2 linked regions of the Thiocystis violascens DSM 198 genome follow. The main gene of each other region encodes a partner of the protein of the gene in region 2 in a complex. Links are inferred from orthologs where the notes say so. Each region holds a gene or a part of one and is shown on either strand. Other genes may lie near its edges.

Region 1 (5,516 bases), 1.4 Mb from region 2 along the record:
TCGGACACCTCGGCGATGCGCGGATCCTCGTATTCCGCGCCCTCCTGATGCGCGGCCAATTGCGCCTTCAGCACATCGCCAGCGCCGAGGAAGGCATCGATCATCTCGACGGTGGGGCGCGTTTCCTGTTTGCGCAGACGGTCCAGCAGCGTCTCCAGGACATGCGTCAACTGGGCCATATCCAGAAAGCCGAAAGTACCGGCGCCACCCTTGATGGAATGCGCGGCCCTGAAGATGGCATTGAGCGTCTCCAGATCGGGCGCGTCCACATCCAACTCCAGCAGCAGGGACTCCATCGCGGCCAGATGTTCCCCGGCCTCGTCGAAGAACACCTGATAGAAGCGACTCATATCGATGGTCATGCCCGTTCCCCTCGCTGGCGTCCGAACCGCGTGCTCAACCGATCACTTTACGGACAACGTCCAGCAATTTTTGAGGATCGAAGGGTTTGACCAGCCAGCCTGTCGCGCCCGCGGCGCGCCCCTGGCTCTTCATCGCGTCGCTCGATTCGGTGGTCAGCATCAGGATCGGCACTGACTGATATTGAGGAAGCCCGCGGAGTTGTTTGATCAGGGACAGACCGTCCATGCGGGGCATGTTCTGGTCGGTGAACACGAGATCGAAACGCCCGGCACGGGCCTTATCGAGGCCATCCTGTCCGTCGACCGCCTCGGTCACCGTGTAACCGGCGTCTTTCAACGTATAGGACACCATTTGACGGATGGACGCGGAGTCATCCACCGTGAGGATTGTCTTCGCCATTGCATGCACTCTGGGAATCGCTTTGGTTCTGATCCAGAGGTTCCGCCGCCCTGCGACGTACCTCGCGCCTGATCCCTGCCACGGAGGCGGGCCGACGCACACTCTAACCTGCTTTCGTGTCGAACGGCCAGTGATCGGCGACGGATCCTCGTCGTGCTCATCGGCCGCGCAACGGCCAACCGACGCCTGGGATTCGGCAGGGCCGACACTGCGGCGTTATAGAACCAATCCAAAACGGGCGCAATGCCTCGGGACCGTGGCGCAGATTTTTATGATGGGTTTCTCACCGCGCAGTGATCTGGCGAAGGCAATTTTCGGGAAAAACTTAGCCTGAAGCCGTTCGTGGTGAGGTTCTCGAACCATGAACGGCTTCACGCTCAGAGGCTTCGTGTTTCCCGTTCATCATTCGACCCTTCGACCCTGCGACCCTGCGACCCTTCGACAAGCTCAGGACTCAGGACTCAGGACTCAGGACGAACGGGAAACCCTTCACTGTTCGCCTGATTCGTCTGAGTTTTTCGCTTCGTCAGGTCAAACTGAATATTGCTGGCCCCCCAAACCCCAAGGCGGCGATCACCCCCCATCTATGCGAAAATCGCCACCCAGCCGTCGATTCCGAGGTTAGCCGTTCATGTCCCAGGAGGCTCCGTCCCCCCGCTTTTCCCCGCTCGCCCCGCCGCTGCCGGGACGTCCCGGCGAGCGTCTGCTCTGGGGTCGGCTTTATGGCGCCGGCGCGGCACTGGCGATCGCCAATGCCGCGCGCCAGTTCGCCGGGTTGATCCTGGCGCTAACCGAGGATGTCCAGGCCGCCGCCCGCCTGCGCGCGGAACTCGGCTTCTTCCTCGCCGGAAGCGACCGCCCGGTGCTCGGTTTTCCGGATTGGGAGACCCTGCCCTACGATGTCTTCTCGCCCCTGCCCGAGTTGGTCTCCGAGCGCCTGCTGACCCTGCATCGCCTGCCCGATCTGCGCGCGGGGGTGCTGGTGGTGCCGGTGGGTACCCTGATGCAGCGTCTGCCGCCGCGCGACTATGTGGACGGGCAGTCGCTGGTGCTGGCGGTCGGCGACCGGCTGGATCTGGACACCACGCGCCGACGCCTGGAACGGGCCGGTTATTCCTGCGTCTCCCAGGTCATCGGACACGGCGAATACGCGGTACGCGGCGCGCTGTTGGATGTCTTCCCCATGGGCAGCGAGGTGCCGCTGCGTATCGACCTCTTCGACGCGGAGGTGGAGAGCATCCGCACCTTCGACCCGGAGAGCCAGCGCTCGAAGGAGAAACTGGAGCGCATCCGACTCCTGCCAGCCCGTGAGTTTCCGTTCACGGAAGAGGCCATCGCCGGTTTCCGTCAACGCTATCGCGCCAGCATCGAGGGCGATCCGCAGAACAGCCTGATCTATCGCGAGGTCTCGGAGGGGCGCACCCCCGGCGGGCTGGAATCCTATCTGCCGCTCTTTTTCGAGCGGACCGCGACCCTGTTCGACTATCTGCCCGAACGGGTGCTGGCCCTGGAACCGGAGAGCTGCCGCGAGACGGCGGCGAGTTTCTTCGCGGCGGTCGGTCAGCGCTACGAGCAGCGCCGCCACGACCGCGAACGTCCCCTGCTGCCGCCCAACCGGCTCTATCTGATGCCCGACGAACTCGCGGGCGCGCTCAACCGATTGTCCGGCGTGCTTTATCAGTCGCCGGAACTCCCCGACCGGCGCAAGGGATACGCCGCCGCCTGCAACTTCGCCACCGCCACCCTGCCCCCGCTCGCCATCCAGGCCCGCGCGACCCAGCCGGCGCAGGCGCTCAGGGACTTTCTCGCCACGCCCGATCAGCGCGTGCTGTTCGTCGCCGAAAGCGCCGGGCGACGCGAGCTGCTGGCCGAGCACCTGCACGGTTTCGACATCCGCGCCAAACCGGTTGCTGGATGGCAGGCATTCATCGCGGGCGAGCCAGGAATTGGATTGACAGTCGCGCCGCTGGAACAGGGGCTGCGGCTGGAATCGAACGACGGCGCACCAGGGTTTGCCCTGATCACCGAAACCCAGCTCTATGGCGAACGGGTGCGCCAGGAGCGACGCCGCCGCGAGCGAGAGCGCGACAGCGACGCCATCGTGCGCAACCTCACCGAGCTGACCGAGGGTGCGCCGGTGGTCCACGAGCAGCATGGCGTCGGGCGCTATCTGGGCCTGCAAACGCTGGAGGTCGGCGGCCTGACCACCGAGTTCCTGGCGCTGGAATACGCCAACGGCGACAAGCTCTATGTCCCGGTCAGCTCGCTGCACCTGATCTCGCGCTATACCGGCGCCTCGCCCGAGCACGCCCCGCTGCATCGCCTCGGCGGCGATCAATGGGATCGGATCAAGCGCAAGGCGGCGCAAAAGGCGCACGACGTGGCCGCCGAATTGCTCGACATCTATGCCCGCCGCGCCGCGCGCCAGGGCGTCGCCTTCCCGGATGGCGGCGACGAGTACGCGGCCTTCGCCGCCGCCTTCGCCTTCGAGGAGACGCCGGACCAGATGCGCGCCATCGAGGCGGTCATCGCCGACATGGCCGATCCCAAACCGATGGACCGGGTGGTCTGCGGCGATGTCGGTTTCGGCAAGACCGAGGTTGCCATGCGCGCCGCCTTCATGGCGGTCAATGGCGGGCGTCAGGTGGTGGTGCTGGTGCCCACCACCCTGCTCGCCCAACAGCATTTCGAGAACTTTTCCGACCGCTTCGCCGACTGGCCGGTCAAGGTCGAGAGTCTCTCGCGCTTTCGTACCGCCAAGGAACAGAAAAAGATCCTGGAAGGATTGGAGGACGGCACGCTCGACATCGTGGTCGGCACCCACAAGCTGTTGCAGCCGAGCATCAAGTTCAAGAATCTGGGGCTCGCCATCATCGACGAGGAACACCGTTTCGGGGTGCGGCACAAGGAGCAGTTGAAAAATCTGCGCAGCGAGGTGGACATCCTCACGCTCACCGCCACCCCGATCCCGCGCACGCTGAACATGGCCATGTCCGGGATGCGCGATCTCTCGATCATCGCCACCCCGCCGGTCGAGCGCCACCCGATCAAGACCTTCGTCAGCCCCTGGAACGACGGGCTGATTCAGGAGGCGGTGCTGCGCGAGCTGAAACGCGGCGGGCAGGTCTATTTCCTCCATAACGAGGTCGAGACCATCGAGAATCAGGCCCAGAAGCTGGAGGCGCTGATCCCGGAGGCGCGCATCCAGGTCGCCCACGGCCAGTTGCGCGAACGCGATCTGGAGCGGGTCATGCGCGACTTCTACCATCAGCGCTTCAACCTGCTGGTCTGCACCACCATCATCGAAAGCGGCATCGACGTGCCGAGCGCCAACACCATCGTCATCAACCGCGCCGACAAGCTGGGGCTGGCCCAACTGCACCAGTTGCGCGGACGGGTCGGGCGCTCGCATCACCGCGCCTATGCCTATCTCATCACCCCGCCCGCCAAGGCCATGACGGCGGACGCCAAGAAGCGCCTGGAGGCGATCGAATCGATGGAAGACCTGGGCGCCGGCTTCACGCTCGCGACCCATGATCTGGAGATTCGCGGCGCGGGCGAACTGCTGGGCGACGAACAATCGGGACAGATTACCGAGATCGGTTTCACGCTCTACATGGACCTGCTGGAACGCGCCGTCGCGGCGCTCAAGGCCGGACGCACGCCCGAACTCGACCGTCCGCTCGATCACGGCGCCGAGATCGACCTCGGGCTCCCCGCCCTACTGCCGAGCGACTATCTGCCCGATGTCCAGACGCGCCTGGTGCTCTACAAACGCATCGCGAGCGCTCGCAACAGTGACGAACTGCGCGAACTTCAGGTCGAGATGATCGACCGCTTCGGCCTGCTGCCCGAACCGGCCAAGAATCTGCTGGAAATCACCGAACTCAAGCTCAGGATCCAGCCGCTCGGGATCCGCAAGATCGAGGCCGGACCGGCGAGCGGACGCATCCTCTTCAATGAGGCGCCCAACATCGACCCCGCCAACCTGATCCGGCTGATTCAGACCAAGCCGAAGGAATTCAAGCTCGACGGCGGGGACAAGCTCAAATTCTTTCGGGAGATGGCCGAACCGCGACAGCGGTTGCGGGCGGTCGGCGCTGTGGTGGAGCAGTTGGCGGGGTAGCCATCACTGCCATTCAGTTAAGCCGTTCGTGGTGAGGCAGAATCTGGCCTACATGGACCGCTTCTGGGTAGCCATCACGGCCATTCAGTTAAGCCGTTCGTGGTGAGGCAAAATCTGGCCTACATGGACCGCTTCTGGGTAGCCATCACGGCCATTCAGTTAAGCCGTTCGTGGTGAGGCCCTCGAACCATGAACGGCTTAACTGAATGGCCGTGGGGGTAAACCTGGGAGCGTGGCGCTGGCCCAGACTACAATCGACCCATCGCCACGCTCGCCCAAGGCCATCTCATGCCGACACTCTTAACTTGAAATTCCAACCGATACCTGGCCGATGCCCACCGATCCCCCCGAACGATTTGCCGCCGAGGCCCGTTTTCTGCTGGCCTTGAAGCTGTTCGAGTTGGGGCGGGTGTCCTCCGGCAAGGCCGGACGCCTCTGTGGCATGGGGCGAGTCGAATTCCTGTTGGCCGCCAGTCGCGCGGGAACGCCAGTCGTCACACTCTCAACCGACGAGATGGCGTCTGAGTTTTCCTGGGATGATTGATCGACGAACCGCGCGGACGTCGGATTGCCCACCAGATCAAGCTCGACGGCGTGGATAAACTTAAGTTCTTTCGGGAAATGCTGG
Region 2 (4,820 bases):
GCGCTGGAAAAGACCCCCATCGCCGTTCCCCGAGCCCCGGCGCGCGCCACTTTCGAGACCAGCGAGGGCAGGATCGCCTCCATGAGATTGAAGACGGCGAACACCAGGATCAACAGCCCGGCCAGCGCCCAGAGCGATTGATGGAAGGCACGGAACCCCAGCAGCGACAGCCCCAGAACCATCACCGCTCCCAGCAGCACCGGGCGGATCTGGCCGAACCGCTCCGCGAGCACGATGAAGGGCACCATGGCGAGGATCGCGAGCAGCACCGCCGGCAGGTAGAGCATCCAGTGATTCAACGGGTCTAGTCCAGCCCCTTCGATCGAGAGCGGCAGCACCACGAAGAGGCTGATCATGGTCAGGTGCAGCAGGAAGATCGCGGCATCGAGCCGTAGCAGGGTCGGATTCGCGAGGACGCCAGACAGTTGATCCAGCACCGGTTGCGCGTCGCGATGGACCATCGAGCGCTCCGGGTCCGGCACCACGCGGGCCAGCACCAGCATGCCGGCCACGGCCAGCAGCGCCGTCAGCCAGAAGACGCCCGCGATCCCGAACCAGCGCGCCAGCGGCGGCCCGATGACCAATGCCGCGGCGAAGGAGAAGGCGACGCTGGTGCCGATGATGGCCATGCCCCTGGTGCGCACCTCGTCGCGGGTCAGGTCGGCGGTCAGCGCGGTGGTCACGGCGGCGATGGCGCCGGCGCCCTGAATCGCCCGACCCAGGATGACCCAGACGATATGGTCGGCCAGCGCGGCGACGACGCTCCCCAGCAGGAAGACCGTCAGACCGGCATAAATCACCGGTTTGCGCCCGATGCGATCGGACAGCAGACCGAGCGGGATCTGAAACACCGCCTGCGTCAGGCCATAGGTGCCGATCGCCAGACCGATCAGCAGCGGCGTCGCGCCGGGCAGGTCATGGGCATAGAGCGCGAAAACCGGCAACAGCATGAAAAGACCCAGCATGCGGGTCGAAAAGATGGCGGCCAGCCCGATGGTCGCGCGGCGCTCGGTCACGGAGAACGGAACCTTCGGAGGGGTGAAGTTCGGTCGATCTGCTGGGGTCACGGTCGACAGCCTTTGCGTCCGGGGGGCGAAGCTCCGCATAATAACAGCTTGGCCTGACCGAGAGCAGGCGCCAAATCCTCGGGCGATGCCAACTGCCAACGCCACCCTGTCCATCGCTCAAGCGAACTCCATCCCCCATGCACACCATCCGCATTCGCGGCGCTCGCACGCACAATCTGAAGAGCGTCGACCTCGACCTGCCGCGCGATCGGCTGATCGTCTTCACCGGCCTGTCCGGTTCGGGCAAATCCTCGCTCGCCTTCGATACCATCTATGCCGAGGGTCAGCGGCGCTATGTGGAATCGCTCTCGTCCTATGCCCGGCAGTTTCTGTCGGTCATGGAAAAGCCGGACTTGGACCATATCGAGGGACTGTCGCCGGCGATTTCCATCGAGCAGAAAACCACCTCGCACAACCCGCGCTCGACGGTCGGCACCATCACCGAGATCCATGACTATCTGCGCTTGCTGTTCGCCCGCGTCGGCCAGCCCCGTTGCCCGTCCCACGACGAACCTCTGGAGGCCCAGACCGTCAGCCAGATGGTCGATCAGGTGCTGAATCTCCCCGAGGGCGACAAGCTGATGCTGCTCGCCCCGGTGGTCTCGGCGCGCAAGGGCGAGTATCAGCGACTGCTTTCCGAGTTGCATGCACAGGGCTTCGTGCGCGCCCGCATCGATGGCGCGCTCTGCGAACTGGACGCCCCGCCCGAGCTGGATCTCAAGAAGAAGCACGACATCGAGGTCGTGATCGACCGCTTCCGGGTCCGCGCCGATCTGGCGTTGCGTCTGGCCGAATCCTTCGAGACCACGCTCAATCTCTCCGGCGGACTCGCCCGGATCGGCTGGATCGACGAACCGGAGCGCCCCGAGCTGACCTTTTCGGCCAAGTTCGCCTGCCCGGTCTGCGGCCATAGCATCCCGGAGCTGGAGCCGCGCATCTTTTCCTTCAACAATCCGGCCGGCGCCTGTCCCACCTGCGACGGGCTGGGTGTCGAACAGTTTTTCGACCCGGCCAAGGTGGTCGTGCATCCTGAACTCAGTCTCGCCGGCGGCGCCGTGCGCGGCTGGGATCGGCGCAACGCCTTTTATTTCCAGATGCTTCGCGCGCTGGGCGAGCATTACGGATTCGACGCCGAGACGCCCTGGCTGGAACTCAGCGAGCAGGTCCGCTCGGTCATCCTCTACGGCAGCGGCAAGGAGAAGCTCAAGCTCAAACTGCCGCACGAAAAAGGCAGCGCCAAGGCGCAGCCCTTCGAGGGCATCGTCCGCAACATGGAGCGCCGCTACCGCGAGACCGAATCCAACACGGTGCGCGAGGAACTGGCGCGCTATCTCTCGCACCAGCCCTGCCCCGCCTGTCAGGGCTCGCGGCTGAACGAATCCGCTCGTCATGTCTTCCTCGGCGACTCCTTCGGCTCCGCTCGGGATCGGCACAACCTGCCCGCCGTGTCGCGGATGCCGGTCGGCGAGTCGCTGCGCTTCTTCGAGACCCTGGAACTCCCCGGCCAGCGCGGCGAGATCGGCGCCAAGGTCATCAAGGAGGTCGCCACCCGGTTGCGGTTTCTGGTCGATGTCGGGCTCAACTATCTGACCCTGGAGCGCAGCGCCGAGACCCTGTCCGGCGGCGAGGCCCAGCGTATCCGGCTCGCCAGCCAGATCGGCGCCGGGCTGGTCGGGGTCATGTATATCCTCGACGAGCCGTCCATCGGACTACATCAGCGCGACAATGCCCGATTGCTCAAGACCCTGACCCATCTGCGCGACCTCGGCAACACCGTGATCGTGGTCGAGCACGACGAGGAGGCGATCCGCGCCGCCGATCTGGTGGTGGACATCGGCCCCGGCGCCGGCGTGCATGGCGGCGAAATCGTCGCCCAGGGAACCGCCGGGGAGATCGCCGCCGAACCCCGCTCGCTGACCGGGCGCTATCTGTCGGGCGAGCTGCGCATCGCCATCCCGACCCAGCGCACGCCCAACGATCCCGCGCGCCAGTTGCGCATCCTGGGCGCCAGCGGCAACAACCTGCGCGGGGTCGACGTGTCCATCCCGGTCGGCACCTTCTGCTGCATCACCGGCGTCTCCGGCTCCGGCAAATCGACCCTGATCAACGACACGCTCCACCCCTTCGCCGCCCGTCATCTCAATGGGTCCAGTCTCCAGCCCGCGCCGCATCTCGCCATCGAGGGCATGGAACAGTTCGACAAGGTGGTCGACATCGATCAGAGCCCCATCGGTCGCACCCCGCGCTCCAATCCGGCGACCTACACGGGGCTATTCAACCTGGTGCGCGATCTGTTCGCGGCGGTCCCCGAGGCGCGTTCGCGCGGTTACGGGCCGGGGCGGTTCAGCTTCAACGTCAAGGGCGGACGCTGCGAGGCGTGCAAGGGGGACGGGCTCATCCGGGTCGAGATGCATTTTCTGCCCGACATCTATGTCCAGTGCGACACCTGCCGGGGTCGGCGCTACAACCGCGAGACTCTGGAAATCCGCTACAAGGGCAAAACCATCGACGAAGTGCTCAACCTCACCGTCGAGGACGCGCTGGCGTTCTTCGCCCCCGTCCCGGTCATCCACCGCAAGCTCCAGACCTTGATGGATGTCGGTCTGTCCTATGTGCGGCTCGGTCAGAGCGCCACCACGCTCTCCGGCGGCGAGGCGCAGCGGGTCAAACTCAGCCGCGAACTGAGCAAACGCGACACCGGGCGCACGCTCTATATCCTGGACGAGCCGACCACCGGACTGCATTTCCACGATGTCAAGCATCTGCTCGACGTGCTGCACCGCTTCCGCGATCAGGGCAATACCGTGGTCGTGATCGAGCACAACCTGGATGTCATCAAGACGGCGGATTGGATCATCGATCTGGGGCCGGAAGGCGGCGACCAGGGCGGCGAGATCGTCGCCGTCGGTACACCCGAACAGATCGCCACCACTGAACGTTCGCATACTGGACGGTTTCTGGGGCCGTTGTTGGAACGGGGATGGTGAAGATCCTGTCCAAACGCCACCTTTCACGACTCAACCCCGCAAGGAGCCTTCAGGTTCAACACGATGACCACACCAAGTAACCCAATATTTCGCCCTGACAGCGAACCAGGCCACCTTGCCGACACCCGCAACCTTTTACGCAACGAGTATGCGGCTGATCGCCGGCCTTGGGTCGTCGCATACTCCGGCGGCAAGGATTCAACCCTGGTGTTGCAGTTGGTTTATGATCTCCTCTTGGAATTGGGTTCCTCCGCCGATAAACCGATCTTTGTGGTTGCCTCGGACACGCGCGTGGAAGCGCCGAACGTAGAAGAATATCTGGCTGATCGTTTATCGAGGCTATCGAGTCACGCCCGCGCCAATGGTCTGCCCGTCCATGTGCATCGGGTTCAACCGACTCCAGAACAAAGTTTCTGGGGTAACCTGATTGGCAAGGGCTATCCTTCACCGACACGCTGGTTCCGTTGGTGTACGGCGAAGATGAAGATCAAGCCATCCAAGGCGGTGATCGACGGCATCGTGCGGGAACACGGCGGAGTCGTTCTACTCTTGGGAACCCGCCTAGACGAAAGCGCAAGCCGTGCGCAGCGGATGGAGGGGCGCGCCACCAATAGCCGGGGGCTCAATCCCCACGGCGAAATCCCGGACGCGCTCGTGATGACACCGATTGCCGACTGGACGACGGATCAGGTCTGGGAATACCTGTTCACGCACAACCCGCCGCCGTGGGGCGGAACCCACGACTTCATGCTCGACCTCTACCGGC

Evidence for each region. The genes of interacting proteins can lie anywhere in the genome.
Region 1: the proteins of uvrA (region 2) and mfd are in contact, whole or in part, in a crystal structure (PDB 4DFC), measured with the Escherichia coli proteins. The link is inferred for Thiocystis violascens DSM 198 from one-to-one orthologs.

Annotation. Positions count from the first base shown.
Region 1 is NC_018012.1:1,328,471-1,333,986, forward strand. Bases 994-5,088 are described here. They hold mfd (transcription-repair coupling factor), read left to right. Parts: upstream 994-1,393; coding sequence 1,394-4,888; downstream 4,889-5,088. Outside these bases: THIVI_RS05970 (chemotaxis protein CheW), read right to left, coding at 1-362; THIVI_RS05975 (response regulator), read right to left, coding at 397-762; THIVI_RS05985 (UPF0175 family protein), read left to right, coding at 5,220-5,432; THIVI_RS24455 (hypothetical protein), read left to right, coding at 5,429-5,516. UniProt on the Escherichia coli protein: Couples transcription and DNA repair by recognizing RNA polymerase (RNAP) stalled at DNA lesions. Mediates ATP-dependent release of RNAP and its truncated transcript from the DNA, and recruitment of nucleotide excision repair machinery to the damaged site.
Region 2 is NC_018012.1:2,713,233-2,718,052, forward strand. The notes cover bases 856-4,254. They hold uvrA (excinuclease ABC subunit UvrA), read left to right. Parts: upstream 856-1,204; coding sequence 1,205-4,054; downstream 4,055-4,254. Other genes in these bases: THIVI_RS11975 (MFS transporter), read right to left, coding at 856-1,016; dndC (DNA phosphorothioation system sulfurtransferase DndC), read left to right, coding at 4,118-4,254. Also shown: more of THIVI_RS11975, read right to left, coding at 1-855; more of dndC, read left to right, coding at 4,255-4,820. UniProt on the Escherichia coli protein: The UvrABC repair system catalyzes the recognition and processing of DNA lesions. UvrA is an ATPase and a DNA-binding protein. A damage recognition complex composed of 2 UvrA and 2 UvrB subunits scans DNA for abnormalities.